Regions from separate parts of the Phreatobacter sp. GW821-FHT04C01 genome, predicted to be linked through region 3. Evidence: riboswitches for the same ligand, from Rfam matches in the RefSeq annotation. Region 3 holds a riboswitch; each other region holds the start of a gene.
What was found. A riboswitch is a leader RNA that binds a small molecule or an ion and turns the genes downstream of it on or off. The one in region 3 is predicted to bind thiamine pyrophosphate.
Positions count from the first base shown of each region.

Region 1 (3,270 bases), on a different contig from region 3:
GATCATCCGCCATGGTAACCGCCGACATGACGGCGACGCCGTCGGCGCCGGCCCGGGCGAGAGCGGCGGCATTGCTCGCATCGATGCCGGCAATGGCGCCGACCGGCAGGCGCGGCCAGCGGCGGGTGAACACGCCGCGGATCGCGGCAAAACCGTCGATGCCGATCGGCGGGTTCGGATTGTCCTTCGACGTGGTGGCGAAGACGCCGCCGATACAGGCGTAATCGATCAGTTCGACGGCGGCCGCTTCGGCCTCCGCGCGCGACGTGATGGTCAGGCCGATGATCGCCTCGTCGCCGAGCAGCCGGCGCGCGTCCGCCACCCCCATGTCGTCCTGGCCGAGATGGACGCCGTCGGCGCCGGCGGCCAGCGCGACATCGACGCGGTCATTGATCAGGAGCGGCACGCCCGAGCCGGTCAGCGCGATGCGAATGGCATGCGCGGTCTCGATCATCCTGGCCGTCGCCGCGCGCTTGTCGCGATACTGAATCAGCGTCGCGCCGCCGGCCGCGGCCGCCGCCGCCAGCTCCGCCAAGGGGCGGCCGCGCGACCGCTCGGGATCGACCAGGACATAAAGCGAAAGATCGGCCGTCACGGCAAATACCCTTCAGAGCACCCGGGCGCGGGTGGCGAGCTTGCCGGAATCGAGGCCATAGAGCGCATCGATATAGGCGCTGGCGAAACTGCCCGGGCCGTCGGCCTGCTCGGCCGCGATCTCGCCGGCGACGCCGGCCGCCACCAGGGCGCAGGCGCAACCGTCGAACGGATTGTCCGCGACCACCAGGAAGGCCGCGATCAGGGCCGCGCCGGCGCAGCCCATGGCGGTGACCTTGGCCATCAGCGGATGGCCGTTGGGCGTGCCGACCATGCGGGTGCCGTCGAGCACATGGTCGGTCTCGGCGGTGGCCGCGACGACCGCCTTCAGCGCGCGGGCATAGCTGTCGACCGGCTGGCCCTGGCTCAAGGCGGCGATTTCGGTCTCGTTGCCGCGCACCACCGTCGGGCCGCAGCCGGCGATCTCGCGGGCGAACAGCGCCCGGCTCGGCGAGCGCTCGATGAACACGGGATCGAGCACCCAGGGCAGCGCCTTGGCCTTGGCCGCCGCGATCGCCAGCCGGATGGCCTGGCGCCTGTCGTCGTCGAGCGTGCCGAGATTGACCAGAAGCGCGTCGGCCCCCTGCACGAAGGAGCCGATCTCCTCCGGCGAGGTGGTCATGGACGGCAAAGCGCCGATCGCCAGCAGCGCATTGGCGGTGAAGCCCTGGGCCACCCCGTTGGTGATGCAATGGATGCGCGGGTGGCGCGCCCGGATCTTGTCGAGCAGGGCGGCGGCATTCCAGGCGAGCGCGGCTGCGGCCATCACCGGCCCCCGTTCAAGACGAACCATCCGGACATCTCGGTTTCCTCCGCCGGCATGACCCGGTTCAGGTGCGACGGGTTGACCGCTCCAGCGGCCTCTCAGCCCTTGGCTTAGGGCACCCCGACGAGACAGGACCCATGTGGTAGGCCAAGCCGGCCGGGCCTGCAAGAGCGCTCCGCGCACGGCCCGTTTGCGCAGGCCGCCCCCGCCCGCGGTGCCGCCCTTGTGGAATTTCGCGGCTCATGCCGGGATCGCCCTTGCCGCCGGCCCCGCCGTCATGGAATCTCCCCGACCACAGCCTGGCCGCCCTTGCGGCCGGCACCGCCATCGTGGATTCTCCGCGCCGGCAAAGAGGCACGCCATGATCCCGTTTTTCGTCCAGATCAAATGCCAGCTCGGCAAGTCCTATGAGGTCGCCGCCCAGCTCGCCGACCGCGAGATCGCGTCAGAAATCTATTCGACCGCCGGCAATTTCGACCTGCTGGTCAAATTCTACGTCGAGCGCGAGGTCGATATCGGCCATTTCGTCAATGAGAAGGTGCAGGTCATCCCCGGCATCCAGGACACCCACACCATCATCACCTTCAAGGCGTTCTGAGCGGGTGGGCGCTTGAGAAGCGTGGCATCGCCCGAGAGGGTATCATCCCCAAAGGACGAAGCTTTCGCTTCGACCTTCACGGAACGCATGTGAACCACCACGTCACCCCCGGCCGACTGAGCGAAGCGAAGGAGGGGAAGGGGGGCCAGGAGTGGCAGGGCCTGTCGCCCAGCGCAGCGAAATCACTTGGACATATGCTCCGAGGGCGCGGTGAAACGGCTCCTGGCCCCCCTTCCCCTCGCTACGCTCGGCCGGCGGTGACATCGAGCCTTCAGACCAGCTCAGCCGAAACAGGCAGGCAACGCCAACGATCACCCGACGCAAGCAATGCAAAGTTCAAATCACCTTCCTCCCCCAAAACGCCGAACGCGCGACCCTTGGCGGGCCGCGCGCTGCGGATGGTGATGGAGGGAGGTCGGCCCCTGGCCGACGGGCCTACCAACTATAGCGCAGCCCGGCATTGGCGCGTATCGAGCGGTGGTGATCACCGAGCTCGCCGTCGATCGAGGTCGACAGCCGCATGCCGCCCGACAGCCGGAGCTCGGCGCCGATGGAAGCCAGCGCCGTATGGGTCGAGGGCCGGGCGCCGAAGACGGTGAAGCCGGAATTGGCCATGGCCTGGAAGCTCGCGTCGATCGAGCGGTCGGTCTTGGCCTGATAGCCCCAGGCGAGCCGCCCGAAGGTGATCAGCTCGCTGCCCGGCGCGACCTGGGTCTTGGCGTCGAGCCTGGCGCCGAGCTCGGTGCGGAGCGAGACGGTGCTGCGGCCGGCGAAGGTCAGCGCCAGGCCGCCGGTGGCCGGCGCGCTGAAGGTTTCGCCATAGCGCGGCGCGCTATAGCCGATGGCCTCGATCGCCGCGTATGGCGTGACGCCGAAGCCGGTCAGCCCGAAGCGCCAGCCGGTCTCGATGCGGCCGCCATAGGTCTGCGCGGTGACTCGCGACATATAGGTCTCGGCCGGCGCGCCGGCGGCGGTCCGGTTCATTTCGAAGGCGTTCCAGCCATAGGCGAGCGCCGCGGAGACATAGCCGTCGCCGAGCCGGGTCGAGCCGTAAAGGCCGATCTGAAACATGTTGCCGGTGCCGTTGCCCCGGTTGTTCAGGCCGAAACTGGTGCCCCCGCCGGCCAGCGCGAAACCAACCAGCGTATCCGCCGAAATGCGCTTGTCGGCACCGGCCGCCACGCCGAACAGCCCGGTGCTGGTCGTGCCCGAGCCGAAATTGGCATCGCCATTGATCCGCCCGCTCTGCGCGAAAGCCTTGGTCCAGACGCTCCAGCCGGCTTCACCCGGACGGGCGCGCGGATTGGACAGG
Region 1 is NZ_JBWKTP010000009.1:310,528-313,797, forward strand. It holds gene thiE (thiamine phosphate synthase) at 1-595, opposite strand, end outside; gene thiM (hydroxyethylthiazole kinase) at 608-1,387, opposite strand; TPP riboswitch at 1,384-1,493, opposite strand; gene AC07WJ_RS28985 (Lrp/AsnC ligand binding domain-containing protein) at 1,722-1,958, shown strand; gene AC07WJ_RS28990 (autotransporter family protein) at 2,394-3,270, opposite strand, start outside.
Region 1: linked by a shared signal. The riboswitch ahead of thiM (hydroxyethylthiazole kinase) and the one ahead of AC07WJ_RS25355 (FAD-dependent oxidoreductase) in region 3 are both predicted to bind thiamine pyrophosphate.

Region 2 (3,270 bases), on a different contig from region 3:
CTTGTCGAGCACGCCGGGCACGTCGGTCAGCAGCAGCAGCCGCTTGGCGCCGAGCGCGCCGGCAATGGCGCCGGCGAAGGTGTCGGCATTGACGTTATAGGTGTCGCCCTCCTTGGAGGTCGCGACCGGCGCCAGCACCGGGATCAGCTCCTTGCCGAGCACGGTGTCGAGTACCTTGGTGTCGACCTTGTCGGGTTCGCCGACATAGCCGAGATCGATCGCCTGCTCGATATTGGAATCGGGATCGCGCGCCGTGCGGCTGACCTTGACCGCCTTGACCATGTCGCCATCCTTGCCGCAGAGCCCGATGGCCTTGCCGCCGGCGGCATTGATGAAGCCGACGATCTGCTTGTTGATCGAGCCGGCCAGGATCATCTCGACGATCTCGACCGTCTGCTTGTCGGTGACGCGCAGGCCGTCGACGAACTGGCTCTTGATGCCGAGCTTGGCCAGCATCTGGCCGATCTGCGGGCCGCCGCCATGGACCACCACCGGATTGATGCCGGATTGCTCGAGCATGACGATGTCGCGGGCGAAGGACCGCGCGCCCTCCTCGTCGCCCATGGCGTGGCCGCCATATTTCACCACGATGATCTCGTCGTCATATTTCTGCATGTAGGGCAGCGCCTCGTTGAGAACGCGGCCGATATCATGAGCATCAACGGTCATGGCGGACTCCGGCGATCGCCTCCCTGGCGACAAACGTTGCGGGTCTTAGCCGATTTGCGGCCCGGGGTGAAAGGGAAGATCGGCCGGCGCGCGCAAATGGCCGCCCCCCGCAAGACGCGCGGCCAGGCCGGCTCCGCCCCGCCGGCAAGCGGTTCGATACCGTGTCCTAAGGGAGCTTGGCGGCCAGCACGTCCAGGTTCTGGATCGCCGGCGGCTCGGCGAACAGTTCGCCGGCCTGCGCCATCAAGGCCGCCGCCACCTTGCCCGAGAGATGCGCGGCACGGCCGGCCTCGTCGGGAAAGGCATCGAAAATGCCGAAGGTGGTCGGCCCCATCCGGATCGCAAACCAAGCCGTCGTCGCCGGCTCCTGGGCGACCAGCGGCAGGCCGCCCTTGAGGAACGTCACGACCGCAGTTTCCTTGCCGGGTTTTGCTTCCAAGCGAACATAGAGCGCCTTGGTGACCATGGCACTGGCCTCATCTGGGGTCCGCCCCTCGCCCGCACCCAGATTACTCTCTTGACGCGGGCCGGTCGATCGTCCTCGGACCAGGCGGATCCCGCGCGTCGCGACCGGCCGCTCCTGCCGGACCGCGTGGTGCCCGCCGCGCTCCCGCCTTGACTTCCTGAACCGAAGCGTCACAGTCGATCCCGCTCCAAGGGGAGCCCCGTGAGGGGGCTGAGAGGCCACGACGCCAGAGACCATCCTGGCACCGTGGCGACCCTTGAACCTGATCCGGGTCATGCCGGCGGAGGGATGGGACGCATGCCGACTTCGCTATTTCAGCGCCAAACGTTCGTGCTCACAGCCATTGCTGCGCGCACGAGGCCGTTTGTGTTGGCCAACCCGAGTTTCTCACGCGGCCAAGGCCTGGGCCAACCGGCCTGAAACCGCATGCCGCTGGCGTCGCCATGACCCTCGCCAGCTGACCAGCCAATACGCGCGCCCTCAAGGGAGCACCTGTCATGAACGCACCTCTCAAAGACATCAAAGCCGCCGTGACCACCGGGCCGATGCCCGCCTCGCGCAAGATCTTCGCGATCCCTGATGCCGCCCCCGATATCCGCGTGCCCTTGCGCGAGATCGCGCTGACCGAGGGCTCCGGCGAGGCGCCGCTGGCGGTCTATGACACCTCGGGTCCCTATACCGATCCCGACGTCGTCATCGATGTCGAGAAGGGCCTGTCGCGGGCGCGCGAGGCCTGGGTAACCGCGCGTGGCGGTGTCGAGCGCTATGTCGGCCGCGACATCAGGCCGGAGGACAACGGCCATGCCGGCAAGCACCTGGCCCGCGCCTTCCCGGTGGCGAACCCGCCCTTGCGCGGCCTGCCGGGCCAGCCGATCACCCAATATGAATTCGCCCGCGCCGGCATCATCACCAAGGAGATGATCTATGTCGCCGAGCGTGAGAATCTCGGCCGCAAGCAGGCACTCGCCGATGCCCAGGCGACGATCGCGGACGGCGAAAGCTTCGGCGCCGAGATCCCGGCCTTCATCACGCCCGAATTCGTCCGTTCGGAAATCGCCCGCGGCCGGGCCATCATCCCGGCCAATATCAATCACCCCGAACTCGAGCCGATGATCATCGGCCGCAATTTCCTGGTGAAGATCAACGCCAATATCGGCAATTCCGCCGTGTCCTCGTCGATCGAGGAAGAGGTCGACAAGCTGGTCTGGTCGATCCGCTGGGGCGCCGACACGGTGATGGACCTCTCGACCGGCCGCAACATCCACAACACGCGCGAATGGATCATCCGCAATTCGCCGGTGCCGATCGGCACGGTGCCGATCTACCAGGCGCTGGAAAAGGTCGACGGCGATCCGGTCAAGCTGACCTGGGAGGTCTATCGCGACACGCTGATCGAACAGTGCGAGCAGGGCGTCGACTATTTCACCATTCATGCCGGCGTGCGGCTGGCCTATGTGCCGCTGACCGCGAAAAGGGTCACCGGCATCGTCTCGCGCGGCGGCTCGATCATGGCCAAATGGTGCCTGGCGCATCACAAGGAGAGCTTCCTCTACACGCATTTCGAAGAGATCTGCGACATCATGCGAGCCTATGACGTGTCGTTCTCGCTCGGCGACGGCCTGCGTCCCGGCTCCATCGCCGACGCCAATGACGCCGCTCAGTTCGCCGAACTGGAAACGCTCGGCGAACTGACCCAGATCGCCTGGAAAAAGGGCTGCCAGGTGATGATCGAAGGGCCCGGCCACGTGCCGATCCACAAGATCAAGGTCAATATGGAGAAGCAGCTGAAGGCCTGCGGCGAGGCGCCCTTCTATACGCTCGGACCGCTGACCACCGATATCGCGCCGGGTTATGATCACATCACGTCGGGCATCGGGGCGGCGATGATCGGCTGGTTCGGCTGCGCCATGCTCTGCTACGTCACGCCGAAGGAGCACCTGGGCCTGCCCAACCGCGACGACGTGAAGGTCGGCGTGATCACCTACAAGATCGCCGCGCACGCCGCCGATCTCGGCAAGGGCCATCCGGCGGCGCAGCTGCGCGACGACGCCTTGTCACGCGCCCGCTTCGACTTCCGCTGGGAGGACCAGTTCAATCTCGGCCTCGACCCGGACACGGCGCGTTCGTTCCACGAC
Region 2 is NZ_JBWKTP010000003.1:153,071-156,340, reverse strand. It holds gene argB (acetylglutamate kinase) at 1-669, opposite strand, end outside; gene AC07WJ_RS12455 (putative quinol monooxygenase) at 836-1,075, opposite strand; TPP riboswitch at 1,316-1,441, shown strand; gene thiC (phosphomethylpyrimidine synthase ThiC) at 1,633-3,270, shown strand, end outside.
Region 2: linked by a shared signal. The riboswitch ahead of thiC (phosphomethylpyrimidine synthase ThiC) and the one ahead of AC07WJ_RS25355 (FAD-dependent oxidoreductase) in region 3 are both predicted to bind thiamine pyrophosphate.

Region 3 (3,270 bases):
GACAAGCCCGGGCAAGACGACGTGGGCCTCACGCCGGCCGGGGGCACGATACGTCATGTGATCGTCGATCCAACGCGCGCCCTCGAAGGCACTTTTCGTCTTGGCCGGGCTTGCCCCGGCCATCCACGACTTCAGTCTTGCTCTTCATACAAGGGGCGCGTTTGGCGCTCATCATCGTCACTCGGCAGTCTACCAACCCGCCGCTCCCTCACGCCGTCAGCGCGGCCGCGTGGCGATAGCCGATGCGCTTTTCCGGCGGCAGCGGGTAGCGCCCCGCGATCCGCTCCATCATCAGCCGGACATCGCCGATGGAACCCGCCTTCACCGCCGCGTCGGTGAACAATTGCTCCAGCACGTCCTGCTGCGCGTGGCTGCCGCCGAGCCGGTACATGCCGCCGAGCGCCGGCCGCATCAGCTCGACCGCCTCCTGGTGACGGCCGCGGCCATGGGCGAGCACCGCCGCCGAAATCGGCATTGCATAGAGCCGGACGAGGCCGGCGACCGTGTCCGAGCCCGCCGCCGCGGCCTTGAGCCCGGCCAGGAAGGCGTCGGCGGCCTGGAAGCGCCCGGTGCGAACCAGCGCCATCATCCAATGCGGCAAGGTGAAGGTGTTCAGGCAGTCGCCGATCCGGCCTTCGGCCTTGTCGGCCAGCTCGATCCAGCGGTCGCCGACATCGACGCCCTGCAGTTCCAGCCGGAACAGCATGGAAGCGGCGTTCTGCACGTCGATATAGAGGTCGGGCTGCATCGCGACGATCGGCGAGGCGAGATTGCGAAAGCCCTGGTCGTAGAGATCCAGGACTTCGCCGAACTCCTCGCGTTCGAGATGATAGAGGCCACGATGCCACCAGAGGTGATGCTTGAGATTGTTGCCGCCCTGCCAGTGCGGTTCCAGCTCGCGCAGCATCAGGATGCCTTCGCTGCGCCGCCCCTGCATTTCCAGGACATGGGCAACGGCATGGGTGGCCCAGATGTCGCCGGGATCGAGCGCGATCGCCTCGCGCCCGGAATTCTCGGCGACCGTGTAGTTGCCGCATTCCTCATTGGCGAAGGCCCGGCAGGCGAGCACGGCGCCGCGTCCGGCCAGTCCCAGCTCCCATTGCGGCAAGGTGGTTTCGACGGTGCTCAGCATCTGCTCGGCCCGGCCGAGCCAGAAGGCGTTGAAATGATGCAGCCGGAAAGCGACGACATCGGTCGGATCGTCGGCGACGATCGCCTCCCAGCGCGCCAGCAATTCATCGAGCCGGCCGTCGACCCAGGCCTCCAGCGCCGCGACATGGGCCTGCTCGCGGGTCGTCGTGGTCGCCGCGGTCCGCTTCGCCTGGCCCAGCGCCTCGCGCGCCACCGGAACCACGGCGAGGTTGAAGGCGGCGAGCGTCAGGTAGCCGCGCAGGACATGGGCGAGACAGAAGTCCGGGTCGAGCTCCAGGCAGGCCTTCAGCCGGGCGGCGGTGTCCAGGCGATAGGTCAGATAGCCGGCCACCGCATGGTCGAAGGCCTCCGCCGCCGCTTGCGATGCGCAGGTCACGGTCAGTCCACGACAATCCCTGGGCATGGCCACGGCTCCTTGCTGCGGCCGTCTCGGGCATCGGCGGCTCGGCCCCAAGCTCACGCCATCGGAGCGGGATTGTCCACCGTCGCCGACGGGGGTTGACGCGGCGGGGCGAGGGGCCCAGATTCCATGAAACTCTGAGGGGAGCCCCGCGACGGGGCTGAGAGGCTGCAACGCCGGTTTGGATGCCGGCACCGTGGCGACCCTTGAACCTGATCCGGATCATGCCGGCGGAGGGACAGGGATGCGTCAGGACGCGTCAGGGCGCAATGCGCCGATCAGCATCATCGGAGCCGGGATCGCCGGCCTGTGGCAAGCGCTGGCCTTCGCGCGGGCCGGCCATGCGGTGACGGTGTTCGAGCGTGGCGACGACGCCATGAGCCAGGCGACCAGCCATTGGGCCGGCGGCATGCTGGCGCCCTGGTGCGAGCGCGAAGGTGCCGACGATGTGGTCACGCGGCTCGGCATCCGCTCGCTCGCGCTCTGGCGCGAGGCGCTGCCCGACCTCGCCTTCAAGGGCTCGCTGGTGGTCGCCCATGCCCGCGACCGCTCGGATTTCGAGCGCTTCGCCCGGATGACGGATGGCCATGTCCGCCTGGATGCGGCGGCCATTGCCGGCCTCGAGCCGGCGCTCGAGGGGCGTTTCCGCGAGGCGTTGCATTTCCTCGGCGAGGGCCATGTCGAGCCACGGCTGGTCATGCCGCTGCTGCGCCGGCTGATCGCCGAGGCTGGCGGGCGCATCGTCTTTGATGCCGCGCGCGATCCCGACGAGCTGGCCGGGCTGGTGATCGATTGCCGCGGGCTCGCCGGCCGTGACCGGGCGCCGGGCCTGCGCGGCGTCAAGGGCGAGACGGTGCTGGTCGAGACATCGGAGATCACATTGACCCAGCCGATCCGGCTGTTGCATCCGCGCTGGCCGCTCTATGTCGTGCCGCGCTTGGACAACCGCTTTCTGATCGGTGCAACCTCGATCGAAAGCGAGGGCGAGGGGGTCAGCCTGCGTTCGGCCATGGAGCTGATGACCGCAGCCTATGCGCTGCATCCGGCCTTTGCCGAGGCGCGCATCGTCGAGCTCGGCGCGGCGCTTCGGCCGGCTTTTCCCGACAACCATCCGCGGATTGCCATCGACGGGGAGCGGATCACCGTCAACGGGCTCTACCGCCACGGATTTCTCATCGCACCGGCGCTCGCGGAACTGACGCTCGCGCAGCTGCACCAAGGTCTGCAACGCGACCTGATCGACAGAGAGGTGATGTCATGGTCCTGATCGTCAACGGCGAACGAACTGAAACGGCGGCGACCAGCTTGCCGGCCCTGCTGGAGGAGCTGGACTACCAGCACCGCCATCTCGCCATTGCCGTCAATCACGAGGTGGTGCCGCGCGCCGCCTGGGCGAAGGCCGCGCTCAACGACGGCGACGCCATCGAGATCATCACGCCGCGGCAGGGCGGCTGAGGCCATGGTCGATTTCTACGGCCGCAGCTTCTCCTCGCGCCTGCTCATCGGCACGGCGCTTTATCCGTCACCCGCCATCATGCAGGAGGCGGTGCGGGCGGCCGGTTCCGAGATCGTCACGGTCTCGGTGCGCCGCGAGACCGCCGGCGGCGGCACGGGGCAGGGCTTTTGGGCGCTGATCCAGGAGCTCGGCGTCGCGGTGCTGCCCAACACCGCCGGCTGCCGCAGCGTGCGCGACGCGGTGACCACGGCGAAACTCGCCC
Region 3 is NZ_JBWKTP010000007.1:280,099-283,368, forward strand. It holds gene AC07WJ_RS25350 (tetratricopeptide repeat protein) at 209-1,555, opposite strand; TPP riboswitch at 1,683-1,808, shown strand; gene AC07WJ_RS25355 (FAD-dependent oxidoreductase) at 1,797-2,819, shown strand; gene thiS (sulfur carrier protein ThiS) at 2,810-3,007, shown strand; gene AC07WJ_RS25365 (thiazole synthase) at 3,012-3,270, shown strand, end outside.